2 regions of the Kocuria gwangalliensis genome follow, and region 1 is predicted to be linked to the other one. Evidence: riboswitches for the same ligand, from Rfam matches in the RefSeq annotation. Region 1 holds a riboswitch; the other holds the start of a gene.
The links. A riboswitch is a leader RNA that binds a small molecule or an ion and turns the genes downstream of it on or off. The one in region 1 is predicted to bind S-adenosylmethionine.
Positions count from the first base shown of each region.

Region 1 (6,017 bases):
TGTCACCGATGTGACCGGCAACAATGGCACCCAGCGGGCGGAAGAGGAAGCTGATGCCCAAGGAGGCCCAGGCAACGATTTGCCCCACGGCTGGGTTCTCTGCGCCCGCCGGGTTGAAATAGTGCGTGGCCAGGATGAAGGCGGCCGCCTGAGCGTAAATGAAGAAGTCGTACCACTCGATGGTGGTGCCCACCAGGGTTCCGGCGAGAACCTTGCGTTCTTCGCGGGACATGGTGTGCGCCTGCTGCTGTGCGGGCGGGGAAGCTGCGTTTGTAGCCATGGAAGCTCCAGGATCATGAGTTGCGCGGTCCGGGCCCGGCAAGGTCTGTGATTACTGACCGAATGGTCGTTGGATTAGATACTACTGGTGATCGTGACTGGCGTCACCAGTTGTGTAGAAAAAAGTATCAACCGTGACCAAAAAGTTGTCAAAGATTTGACAAAAGTATGTCGGTGCCGGGTCTCGAGGAGCTGCTGACCAGGCCGTTCCCCCGCGCCCGGGGTCCGGGCTATCCGCAGGTGCCAGGCGAGGTCCAGAAAGCGTTCCCTGCCGTCCAGCATCACCAGCGGATTCATGCTGGGCGGAGGACCAGGTTCGTTCTACAGCCTGGCTCAGAAGCCTGGCGATCCGTTCTGCAGACCGAGAGCGCGGAGGAAGCAGGGAAAGAGCCCGAACGATTTCTTCACGGTCGAAGGGCTTCAACCAGATCCTCTCGGCGACTTGGATCCGGTGCGCCAAGAGATAGTCCAGGCAGGCAATGATTCGCCACGACGACAAATACGACGCCGTCACGGTGAGCGCCTCGACCGGATGCGTGAGTGCGCTGCCTGACGGCCCCAGGAACGGGTTCAGTCCGTAGGGCTGGGTGAGCCTGGCGCCGCCCAGCTCCGAGGTGGGCCGGTGATACTTCCAGGCCAGGTGGGGCGTAATCATGGCGCTATTCAACTGTGGGCAACACATCCGGCAGCGGATCGAGACTCAGGGCGCGAGCGGCTTTCATGACCGCGACTGTAAGCGGTCACGCAATCCGGCGGCTCGGGTTATTCACAGGCTGCCGGGCCGGCCGTCTTTGAGGCCCAGTGGGCGCGGTGCAGGCGGCGCGAGCGGCGTCGTCGGCGAACCGACGACGTCGCTCGCGAACCCCGCTAGAACAAGCGCTCGGTCGCGAGGCGCGCGCCTTCGACCAGGGACTCGAGCTTGGCCAGCGCGATCGAGGGGTGGAGGCGACCGCCCAGGCCGCAGTCGGTGGAGGCGACGACATTTTCGCGACCCACCACGGACGCGTACTGCTCGATGCGGTCGGCCACGAGTTCAGGGTGCTCGACCACGTTGGTCGAGTGGGAGACGAAGCCGGGGTAAACCACCTTGCCCTCGGGGAGCGAGTGGTCCTTCCAGACCTTCCACTCGTGACCGTGGCGGGGGCTGGACGCCTCGAAACTGTAGCCGCCGGCGTTGATCGTGAGCATGAGGTCCACCAGGTACTTGAACTCGAGGTCCGTGGTGTGCGGGCCGTGCCACGAACCCCAGCACAGGTGGAAGCGGATCTGGTCCTCGGGCAGGTCGCGCAGGGCGTAGTTGAGGGCGTCCACGCGGACCTTGGTGAAGGCCAGGTAGTCCTCCACGGTGGGTTCGGGGTTGATCTGGTCCCAGGACTCGGCGATGGAGGGATCGTCGATCTGGACGGTCAGTCCGGCGTCGACAATGGCCTTGTACTCCTCGCGCATCGCGTCCGCGCAGGCGTACACGAGCTCTTCATCGGTCGAGTAGTACTCGTTGCGCACGCGCGCGCACGAACCCGGGGACAGGGCGGCCACGAAACCCTGCTGGGCTCCGGTCTCGGCCATCGCGTCCTTAAGGCGGCGGATGTCACCGACCACGGCGTCCTGCCCGGTGTAAGTCAGCGGGCCCGTGATCTTGGGCTGGGCCACGGAGGCGCGGTGAGCCAGAACGCCCGCGGTGGGGTCTTCGTACGCGTCGCGGAAGCGAGCGCGGTCGCGGCGGTCCGGGAAGCTCGTCAGCACGATGTTGCCGGGGGAGGAGCGCTTGACCTCGGCATCCTTCCAGCGGTCCTCGTTGGTGGGGGTCAGCCCGCCCAAGCGTGAGAACGAGTAATTCCACCACGCGCCGTAATCCACGGAGGAGGACATGGTGTGGCCGTATTCGCCGTCGTTGACAATGTCCAGGCCGATTTCACGCTGCTTGCGGACGATGTCGATCACGCCCGTGTCCAGCGCAGCGTCCAACTCCTGCGCGGTGGCCTCCCCTTCCTGGAAGCGCCCATTGGCCTCCAGCAGATCGGGGGTGCGGGGCAGCGATCCCACGTGGGTGGTCTGAATGTGGTCGGTGTTCTGAGGCATGAACTAGCAGTCCTTTCCATCGGTCCTGGCGGTAGCACCGTGGGCTGAATCCCGGGTTGCTGCGACGTCGACGAGCCAGATCTCTCGGCCGCTCTGGATGGTTACCCACTCATCAAACATCATGGGTGGGTGGTCGGGCCAATTGTGGCGCGCGTAATGTGCGGGACGTAGGTCACCCACTACTGAGGAGCCGGGGCATGTCGGAGAGCACTCTCACGGGCAAAAAGGCCCTGGTCGCCGGCGGCGCGAGTGGCATTGGCGCCGCAGCGGTCCGCGCTCTCGCCCAGCGCGGTGCCCATGTGATCGTGGCTGACATCGATCCCGCCGACTTCCACCGGATCCTCACGCTCATGCTCGAGTCCCCGTTCCTGCTGATCCGCGCCGTGCTGCCCCACATGTACGAGCGGGAATGGGGCCGAATCATCAACGTATCCTCGGTCCACGGTCTGCCCGCCTCGGCGTTCAAATCCGCGTATGTCGCCGCGAAGCACGGCGTGGAGGGGCTGTCCAAGGCCGTGGCCTTGGAGGGTGACCAGCAACTGCGTGAACCCCAGTTACGTGCGGACTCCGCTGGTCGACAAACGAATCAAGGACCAGGTCGCAACGCACGGGATCCCCGAAGAGGAAGTGGTCAAGAAGATCATGCTCACCGGCGCCGCCTACACGATGGACGGCGGTTGGACGGCGTCCTGATCGGAGTGATGAGGTCGGCAGTCAATGATCTGCCCGTTCCGGGGTAGGCCACCGGGGAATGACAGAGGTAGGCCAACGGCACGCTCGAACTCCAGGGAGTCAACCGCTTGCACGTGCACGTGGGGCTCGGTGCTGTTGCCAGAATTTCCGAACTCAGCCACCTGGGCCCCGATCTGAATGTCTTGACCGAGACGCACCCTGACGCTCCCCCATCGTAGATGGCACAGGGCAACGTAACGGCCGCTTCGTGATTCCTGAATCACCACGTAGTTGCCTGCCAAGGTGCCCCACCCGGCGGCAGCGCGGCGAGCCTGGGTGAGCGCGTAACCCATGGAGGACAAGCCGCGGTAGGCCGCGTGATCCTCGGCGTGGTCGTCCGACAGCACCACCGTGCCAGTCACAGGGGAGATGACCGGTTGCCCGAAGCCGATGAAGTTCTCTGGTGCCTCCGGGCGCCACAATGATCCGGCCGAGAAGCGGGCCGAGCGATTCTCTCGATCCACCGGTACGAAATCGATGGCAAATGCCGTGCCGAACAGGTCGGTTCCATGACTCGGTACTCGGTTCGCGGGGCTGTTCTGGACCAGGCAGCGCCCGTGGAACGGATAGTCGAGTTCCATGGCATTTATTCTTCCGCGCTCGACTTCTCATGGGAATAGGCGACGACGCCGCTCGCGCACCCCGGCATGTGCGGCGGCTCGGGGCGTGCAGCGCCGGCACACCATTTCGTCAGGGGTTACGGCAAAGTAGCTGGCCCTACTGTGCAGTAAGTTCCCCCCCCAAATGGTCTGAGCCCGTAAGCTTCCACGACGATGCCGCTCCTCCCGGGGCCCGTGAGGGCGATCGTCACGGTGGGCGAAGCAGGTTGTGATTTCCGGATTGTGGGGAGCTGAGCTCCGATTGGCCTGTTCTCGTTGACCAGTGTGTAGGCGTTTTCTAGTCTGAGGTGGAGATCACGCACGACGATTGGTGCTGCCCATCCTGGCCCCGGCGTGACCGAAACAGAAATAGCAGTGAAGACCGAAGCGAAGTACCGGGTTGAGCTGTTGAACGTCGCCCCGAATTCCGTTTCCGTACAGGAGGACACATGACCGAGAACGCCAATGATGTTGTGATCGTCAATGGGGCGCGTACCCCGCAGGGAAAGTTGCTGGGTTCCCTTGCCGCACTCAGCGCTGTGGAGCTCGGTGCGCACGCCATCAAGCACGCGCTTGAGCGCTCGGGTGTCTCACCCGAGACCGTTGACTACGTGTACATGGGCAACGTGGTGCAGGCCGGCAACGGTCAGAACCCCGCCAAGCAGGCCGCCGTTGCCGCGGGTCTGCCGATGACCGTGCCCGCCATGACCTTGAACAAGGTGTGCCTGTCCGGGCTGGTCGCGGTGACCGAGGCGGCTCGCATGATTCGCGCGGGCGAGGCGTCCGTGGTGGTTGCCGGCGGCATGGAATCCATGACCAACGCGCCGCACCTGGCCCTGGGTGCTCGCAAGGGCAAGGCCTACGGTGACATGAGCCTCGCTGATTCGCTGGCCAATGACGGCCTGGTCGACGCCGCTCTGGGCGTCGCAATGGGCGAGCTCACCGAGACCGGAAATTCCGAGCGTTCCATCGGTCGCGAGCAGCAGGACCAGGTCGCCGCGCGCAGCCACCAGCTGGCGGGCGAGGCGCAAACCTCGGGCGTGTTTGCGGAGGAGATCGCGCCGCTGGAGATCCCGCAGCGCAAGGGTGATCCCGTCACGGTCTCCAAGGACGAGGGCGTACGCCCCGAGTCCACGGCGGAGGGACTCGGAAAGTTGCGCGCCGCCTTCACCAAGGACGGCACCATCACGGCCGGCAACTCGTCCCCGATTTCCGACGGCGCCGCGGCCGTGGTCCTGACGACTCGCGCCTATGCCGAGGAGAACGGCCTGTCCTGGCTGGCCGTGGTGGGCAAGCCCGGTCAGGTCGCGGGCCCGGATACGTCCCTGCACTCGCAGCCCTCGCGCGCCATCGAACACGCGCTGGAACGCGCGGGGTGGTCCGTGGACGATCTGGATTTCGTGGAGATCAACGAGGCCTTCGCCGCGGTGTCGGTGCAATCGGTCGAGGATCTGGGGATTGCGTTGGATAAGGTCAACATCCATGGTGGCGCGATTGCCCTGGGGCACCCGATCGGCGCCTCCGGTGCTCGCTTGGCACTGCACGCCGCCCTGGAGCTGACCCGCAGGGGGTCCGGCAAGGCAGCCGTGTCCCTGTGCGGTGGTGGTGGTCAGGGTGAGGCATTGCTGCTGAGCCGCTGAGTCCGGCGCGAGCGGCGTCGTGGCTGCACACAGGGACTGACCAGGGGTTACTTGCGGGTTTTGGCGCCGATGACCGTGCGGTGATCCATGATCTTGTCCAGCAGGCTGATGAGCAGCTCGCGCTCCTGCTCGCTCAGGGCTTGACTCCATTGGTTCTCGCGGGAGTTCTGCAGCGCGAAGACCTCCTGGATCTTGGTCTGACCCGTGTCGGTCAGGTGGAGGATGAGGGATCGGCCGTCCGCTTCGGATGCCTGTTTGATCAGCAAGCCCTTGGCTTCCAGATTGCCCGCGAGATTCGAGACCGCCGCCCGACTCATGCCCATGAGCTCGGCCGCACGATGGGGAGTGAGCGGGCCGGCAACCCACAGCGCGAACAGCATGCGATAGCTGGCCCATGTGCCACCGGCGGGGCGGTGGATGGAGGACTCGAAGTCGTAGATCACCGACGACGACGCCCGGAACAACGTGACGAACAGGCGGTTGGCCGTGATGTCCGATTCCGGGAACTCCCGCGCGATGCGTGAGGCGGCGGCGTTGGCGAACTGCCAGTAATCCGGGTTCGCCACGTGCGGGGCATCGTCAGGTGTGGACATGGTCCAAATTTAGTGCGGACCCAGGCCGTTCGGGGACTTTCTCCCGGGCGAAAAAGTTGTTAGACGTTTTATTACTTGGTGGAGTCTCCGCAGGG
Region 1 is NZ_BAABLN010000035.1:51,167-57,183, reverse strand. It holds gene ABEA06_RS12855 (MFS transporter) at 1-280, opposite strand, end outside; gene ABEA06_RS12850 (hypothetical protein) at 362-934, opposite strand; gene ABEA06_RS12845 (cobalamin-independent methionine synthase II family protein) at 1,147-2,358, opposite strand; SAM riboswitch class I at 2,372-2,462, opposite strand; partial or broken gene ABEA06_RS12840 (SDR family NAD(P)-dependent oxidoreductase) at 2,556-3,051, shown strand; gene ABEA06_RS12835 (M23 family metallopeptidase) at 3,018-3,671, opposite strand; gene ABEA06_RS12830 (acetyl-CoA C-acetyltransferase) at 4,139-5,329, shown strand; gene ABEA06_RS12825 (MarR family winged helix-turn-helix transcriptional regulator) at 5,377-5,922, opposite strand.

Region 2 (6,017 bases), on a different contig from region 1:
CGCGCAGGGCGGCGTCTGCCGAACCCCCGTAGACGTCGTACAGTCCCAGGACGTCGGCCAGGAACAGGCCGTGGAAGCCCGCGTTCTCGATGATCTGTGCTTGCCGTTCCCAGTGGGACAGCTGCGCGTAATTGCGCGACCGGTCCTCGGGGTGGCGCCACAGTCCGGGGGACTGGTGGACGGGCACGGGCATTTCGAAGGCGTTGAGCAGCAAGGGGCGGGGCACGAGGAGTCCTTTCGGGGTGGTGCGGGGGCGTGTGCGGGGTGGTGCCGGGTCAGTACTGGGCGGTCTCCGGTGCGTCCACCACGGTGTCCTTGGCCAGGCGGCCGGTGACCACGGAGATCACGGCCAGCAGGCTCAGGTAGCCGCACAGCAACCAGGGGGAGCCGCCGGTGGCCACGAGCCACGCGGCAATCATGGGCGTGAGGCCCCCGGAGAGGATGGTGCCCACTTGGTAGCCCAGGGACACCCCGGAGTAGCGCAGGTGCGTGGGGAACTGCTCGGCGAACAGTGCGGCCTGGGGGCCGTAAATGCTGTCGTGCAGCACGGCCATGCCGATCAGGTACACCAACGGAAGGAGAACGAGAGGCCCGTGGTCCAGGAAGTAGAAGTACGGCCACACGAACACGCCAATGGCCGCGGCGGCGATCACGGACATGCGGCGTCGTCCCACGCGGTCCGAGAGCCAACCCCAGAACGGGCCGCCCACCAGACCCACGGCGGCGGCGATCAGGATGGAAATCATGACCCACTGGCTCGCGCCGCGTTGCTGGGTCACGTAGGTGAGCGTGTAGACGGTGAGGATGGAGAAAATGGCCGGCTGGATCATGCGCTGACCAATGCACACGATCACGCCGCGGGTGTGCTGGGTGAGCACTTCGCGCACCGGCGACGCCGCCGCGGTCTTTTCGCGCCTGACCTCCTGGAATTCCTCGGCGTCCGTAATGCCGGCGCGGATGATCAGGCCGATGATCACGAGCACGGCCGAGAACAGGAAGGGTACGCGCCAGCCCCAGGCCTGGAACTGCTCGGCGGTGGTGAGGCCCTGCAGCACGGCGAAGAACGAGGTGGCCAGCAGCATACCGGCGGCCGAACCGACCTGGGTGAAGGAGCCGAACAACCCGCGCAGGCCCTTGGGTGCGTGTTCCACGGAGAGCACCGCCGAACCGCCCCACTCCATGCCGGCGGACAACCCCTGCGCAATGCGGCAGGCGACCAACAGGGCCACGGCGAACCAGCCGATCTGTGAGAAGCCCGGCAACAGACCAATCACCGTGGTGGCCACGCCCATGATCAACAGGGACGCGACCAGCAACGCCTTACGGCCGATCCGGTCACCCAGGTGCCCGGCAATGATGCCACCCAGGGGACGGAAGAAGAACGCAATGGCAAAGGTCGCGAACGAGGCGATGATCGACCCCACGCCCGAACCCTGCGGGAAGAAATAATGACTGAACACCAGAGCGGCGGCGGCGCCGTACAAATAAAAGTCGTACCACTCGATGGTCGTGCCCACGAAGGACGCCGCGAGCACGCGCTTCTTGTCGCGCACCGCCGCTCCTACGTTTGAGAGCGCGTGATCCGTGGCGGGTCGGGCCTGTCGGGTGGGTGATGAATCGGTGACCGTGGGCACCGGGGATGTGGTGGGGGCCATGACACTCCTCATGACGGGGCGTCACGGAGCAGTGCTGGTGAGCCGGACGCCGTCCTTGCCCGCGCCGGAACTGACGGCGGGCCGAATCATCACCTGGGGCACCCCACGACAGCGTCTGAGGGTTGCCGTCCGGCCAGCCAGGGCTTCGCACCGGAACTCGTGATTCTTATGGCGTGAACCTAACCATACGAACGTTGAGCACCGTAAATGATGAAGTTTTGTGACTGCCGGTACAACGACGCCTTGTACGACGACGTTCCGTACGGCACGGCCGCCGGGCATCGTGGTGGCCGTCGGGGCTTTCCGGGGCCTTTCGGGATGTTCCGCTTATGCGTGTCAGCGACCCTTGGCACTCTCACGGTAGTCGAATAAAGTTTCGAATACACCGGGAGGGTGGACGAGTCATGACGGTACTGACTGCGGTAGAACATACGGACCTCACGCGGAGCAAGACGCACGGCGCGGTGCGGCTCGACGAGGGTTGGGGCCAGCCTTGCGAGGTGCACTGCGATGAAGCGGGAGCTCCGTGCGAGCTGGTGTTTCGCGGCAGACTGCACCGCATCACGGCCCCGCCGCAGCGCTGGTATGAACGTCGCCGCTGGTGGGAGCTGGAAGATAGGGTTCCGCGGGAAAGCGGGCAGTCCGTGGTGGACCGGCAGCACTGGCGCGTCCAGGCGACTCAACGCGGGGCCGTGGAACCTCGCACGCTGGAATTGGTGCGTCATGAGATCACCGGTCACTGGTGGCTCGTGGCTGACCAGGGGGTTTGACATTAATAGAACAAAGTTTCGAATATGAGGTATGCGTTTTCCTCATTTGCGCGTGGCCACCGCCTACAGCGCGCACTACGGCGTGGCTCGCCCCCAGGAGCTCGCCCAGGTAGCGGCGTCCCACGGGGCGCAGATCCTGGCGTGCACGGACCGGGACGGCTTGTACGGGGTGGTCAAACACGTGCTGGCCTGCCAACAGCACGGGGTGGCTCCCGTGCTGGGAGTGGACCTGGCGCTGCTGGGGCCGGTAGCGGCGTCGTCGGGGAAACGCGCTGGAGCCGCCACCGGCCGGCAGGGTCAGAACGGTCGTCCCCGGCGCGGCACTGCGCCGCCGCCCCGGGTGATCGGGCGCGTGGTGGTGCTGGCCACCGGTGGCAACGGAGGGGCCGGGTACGCGGCACTGTGCCGGTTGGTGTCCGCAGCCCACCGGGGCCACGACCACCATGGCGCCCACCCCATCGGACTGACCCGCGACCAGATCGCCCGCCACGTACACCGCGCCGCGGGCGGGGGAGCTCCCGGCCTGGTGGTGCTCACGGGCCCGGACTCGGACGTGGGATCACTGTTGGTCCGGCGCCGGTACCGGGCCGCGCGCACGGCCCTGCGCGCGTGGAAGCGCGTACTACCGGCGGGGTGCCTCATTGTGGAGACCGCAACCCACCTGGCACCGCAGGGCAGTACCCTCAGCACCGGTCACGCCGTGCGGATGCTCACCGTGGGACGTGAGGCCGGGCTGCCGGTGATCCTCACCAACGCCGTGCGCTACGCCCACCCCGGGCAGGCCGTCACCGCGGACGTGCTGGACGCCGCTCGCACACTGATGTCCCTGAAAGAACTGGCCGGTTCGGACCCCGGGGTACTGCAACCCACGGGACAGGGCTGGCTCAAGGACACCGCGCAGATGATCCGGCTCGCCCACGAGATCTCCTCGGCCGCGGACCTGGGCGCCCCCGGGGCCGCGCACCTGCTCGCGGACACCTACCGGCTGGCCGAACGCTGCAGCCAGGACCCCGTCACGGACCTGCACGCGGGACAGCCCGTGATCCCGGAGGCCTCCGTCATCGGCCTCAGCGCAGACCCCAATGCCCAACTCAGGACCCGCTGCTACACCGGCCTGGAACGATTCCACTCCCGCCAGAACTGGGACCGCACCGTCCCCGGCCTGAGCGGGGAATCGCTGCGCTCGCGGATGGACCGTGAGCTGGACGTGATCGCGCAGTTGGGGTTCGCCGGGTACTTCCTGACCGTCTCGGAGGTCTCCGAACTGATGACCCAGCTGAAGGTCCGGCATGCGGCCCGCGGGTCGGCGGTGTCGTCCCTGGTGGTGCACCTGCTGGGGATCTCCCCGGTGGACCCGCTCGAATACGACCTGGTGTTCGAACGTTTCCTCTCACCGCGGCGTAGCACCTTGCCGGACATCGACATAGACATGGAGAGCGCGCAACGGCACAGGATCTACCACGAGATCTTCCAACGCTTCGGCAGCAGCCGGGTCACGCTCATGAGCATGCAGAACGCCTACCGTTCCAGGGGCGCCGTGCGGGATGCCGGGTTGGCACTGGGGATGGGACAGGAGATCGTGGACCATATTGCGGAGCAACTGTGGCGGGTCCCGGGGGCCACCCTGCGCGAAGAAATCGCCCAGCGTCCCGAGCTGACTCGCCTGGCCGATGAACTCAAGGCCAACCGGCAACTGGACCTGCTGGTGGATCTGACCGAACGCCTGGACCGGCTGCCCCGCCACATCTCCATGCACCCGTGCGGGGTGATCCTCTCGGACGCAACCCTGTTGAACCGCACGCCGGTGCAGGCCAGTGGCATCGGGTTGCCCATGTCCCAATTCGATAAACACGACATGGACCCCATGGGCCTGATCAAGCTCGACATCCTGGGCGTGCGCATGCAATCCACCCTGGCCTACGCGGTCCAGGAAGTGGCACGGATGGAACCCGAGCGCCCCGCTCCGGATCTGGACGCCATGCCCCGCGACGACCCGGACACCTTCCGACTCATCAGCTCCACCCACACCCTGGGGTGCTTCCAGATCGAATCCCCGGGACAGCGCGAACTGATCGGCACCATGGGCCCGGAGGAATTCAACGACTTGATCGTGGACATCTCCCTGTTCCGCCCCGGGCCCATGCAGGCATCCATGGTGCGCCCCTACCTCAACTCCCGCCACGGCTGGAGCACCCCCGAATACCCCCACCCAGACCTGGTGGACATTCTCAAGGAGACCCGCGGGGTGGCCGTCTACCACGAGCAGATCATGCGCATGATGGACCGGATGACCGGTTGCGGACTGGCCACCGCGGATGAATGGCGGCGCAAACTCGGCTCGGAAACCGAACAGCGCGTGGAGGACACCTTCCGCAGCGGGGCACTCGCCCGCGGCTACGACGCGCAGACCGTGGACAAGGTGTGGGGCATCCTGCACGCGTTCGGCAGCTTCGGGTTCTGCAAGGCCCACGGCGTGGCCTTCGCCGTACCCACCTACCAGTCCGCGTGGTTGAAAACCCACCACCCGGAAGCCTTCATGGCCGGGGTCTGGGAACACGACCCGGGCATGTACCCGGCCCGGTTACTCGTGGGGGAGGCCCGGCGCATGGGAATCCCCGTGCTCGGCCCGGACATCAACCGCAGCGTGGACCACCACCGCATCGAACCCGTGAGCCCCCGGCCGGGCACCGTGGAACCCGGAGACCTGGACGGGGGCATCCCCTACACCCGCGGCGGGGCCTGGGGGATCCGCATATCCCTCACCAGCCTCACCGGAATCAGCAGCCCGGAAATCGAACGGATCGTGACCGGTCAGCCCTACACCACCCTCACGGATGTGCGCACCCGGGCCAGACCCTCCCGGCGGAGCCTGCAGCGACTGGCCTCGGCCGGGGCCCTGGACAGTCTCCTGAACACCTCCGGCGCTCGCGCCTCCCGCGCCGATCTGGTGACCCACCTGACCCGGCGGGCCGATCAGCCGGCCACCACCCGCAGCGCCTCCGCCAAGGGCCAACCCGGCCCCGGTCAGCTGAGCCTCCCACTGGGGGACCTGGAACTGACCGGACTGCCGCCGGAACAACCAGAACCCAGCACCGAGGAAAAGGTGCGCGCGGAACTGGACACCATGAACATCGAGGTCTCCGCCCACCTCATGGACGGCCATGCCGCCCTCTTGCGCTCCTACGGGGTCACCCGGGCAGAGGAGCTGCTGGGACTGCGCAGCGGCACCGAAGTAGTGGTGGCAGGAGCACGGGTCTCCACCATGACCCCACCCATGCGCAGCGGTAAGCGCGTAGTGTTCATTTCCGTGGACGACGGTTCGGGTGCGGTGGACTGCACCTTCTTCGACGAGGCGCAGGCCCTGTCCGGACACGTGCTGTTCGCCCCCACCATGCTCCTGATCCACGGCCACACCCGCCGTACCGGCCCCCGGGGCATCGGTGTGCAAGCGGTGCGCGCGTGGGACATGACCCGCCCGGAGACACTGCCCGATCCCACCACGGTGCTGGGTTCCCAACCCAACCCCAGCCGTGCGCCTGCACGAAACCCCCAGGTCACAGCCTCTTAACTCACGCTCCCTACGGTGTGAGTC
Region 2 is NZ_BAABLN010000008.1:104,464-110,480, reverse strand. It holds gene ABEA06_RS03775 (NtaA/DmoA family FMN-dependent monooxygenase) at 1-226, opposite strand, end outside; gene ABEA06_RS03770 (MFS transporter) at 276-1,655, opposite strand; SAM riboswitch class IV at 1,702-1,820, opposite strand; gene ABEA06_RS03765 (DUF6504 family protein) at 2,060-2,425, shown strand; gene ABEA06_RS03760 (DNA polymerase III subunit alpha) at 2,457-5,993, shown strand.
Region 2: it holds a riboswitch for S-adenosylmethionine, as region 1 does, so the genes downstream of both, ABEA06_RS03770 (MFS transporter) here and ABEA06_RS12845 (cobalamin-independent methionine synthase II family protein) in region 1, are expected to answer to the same signal.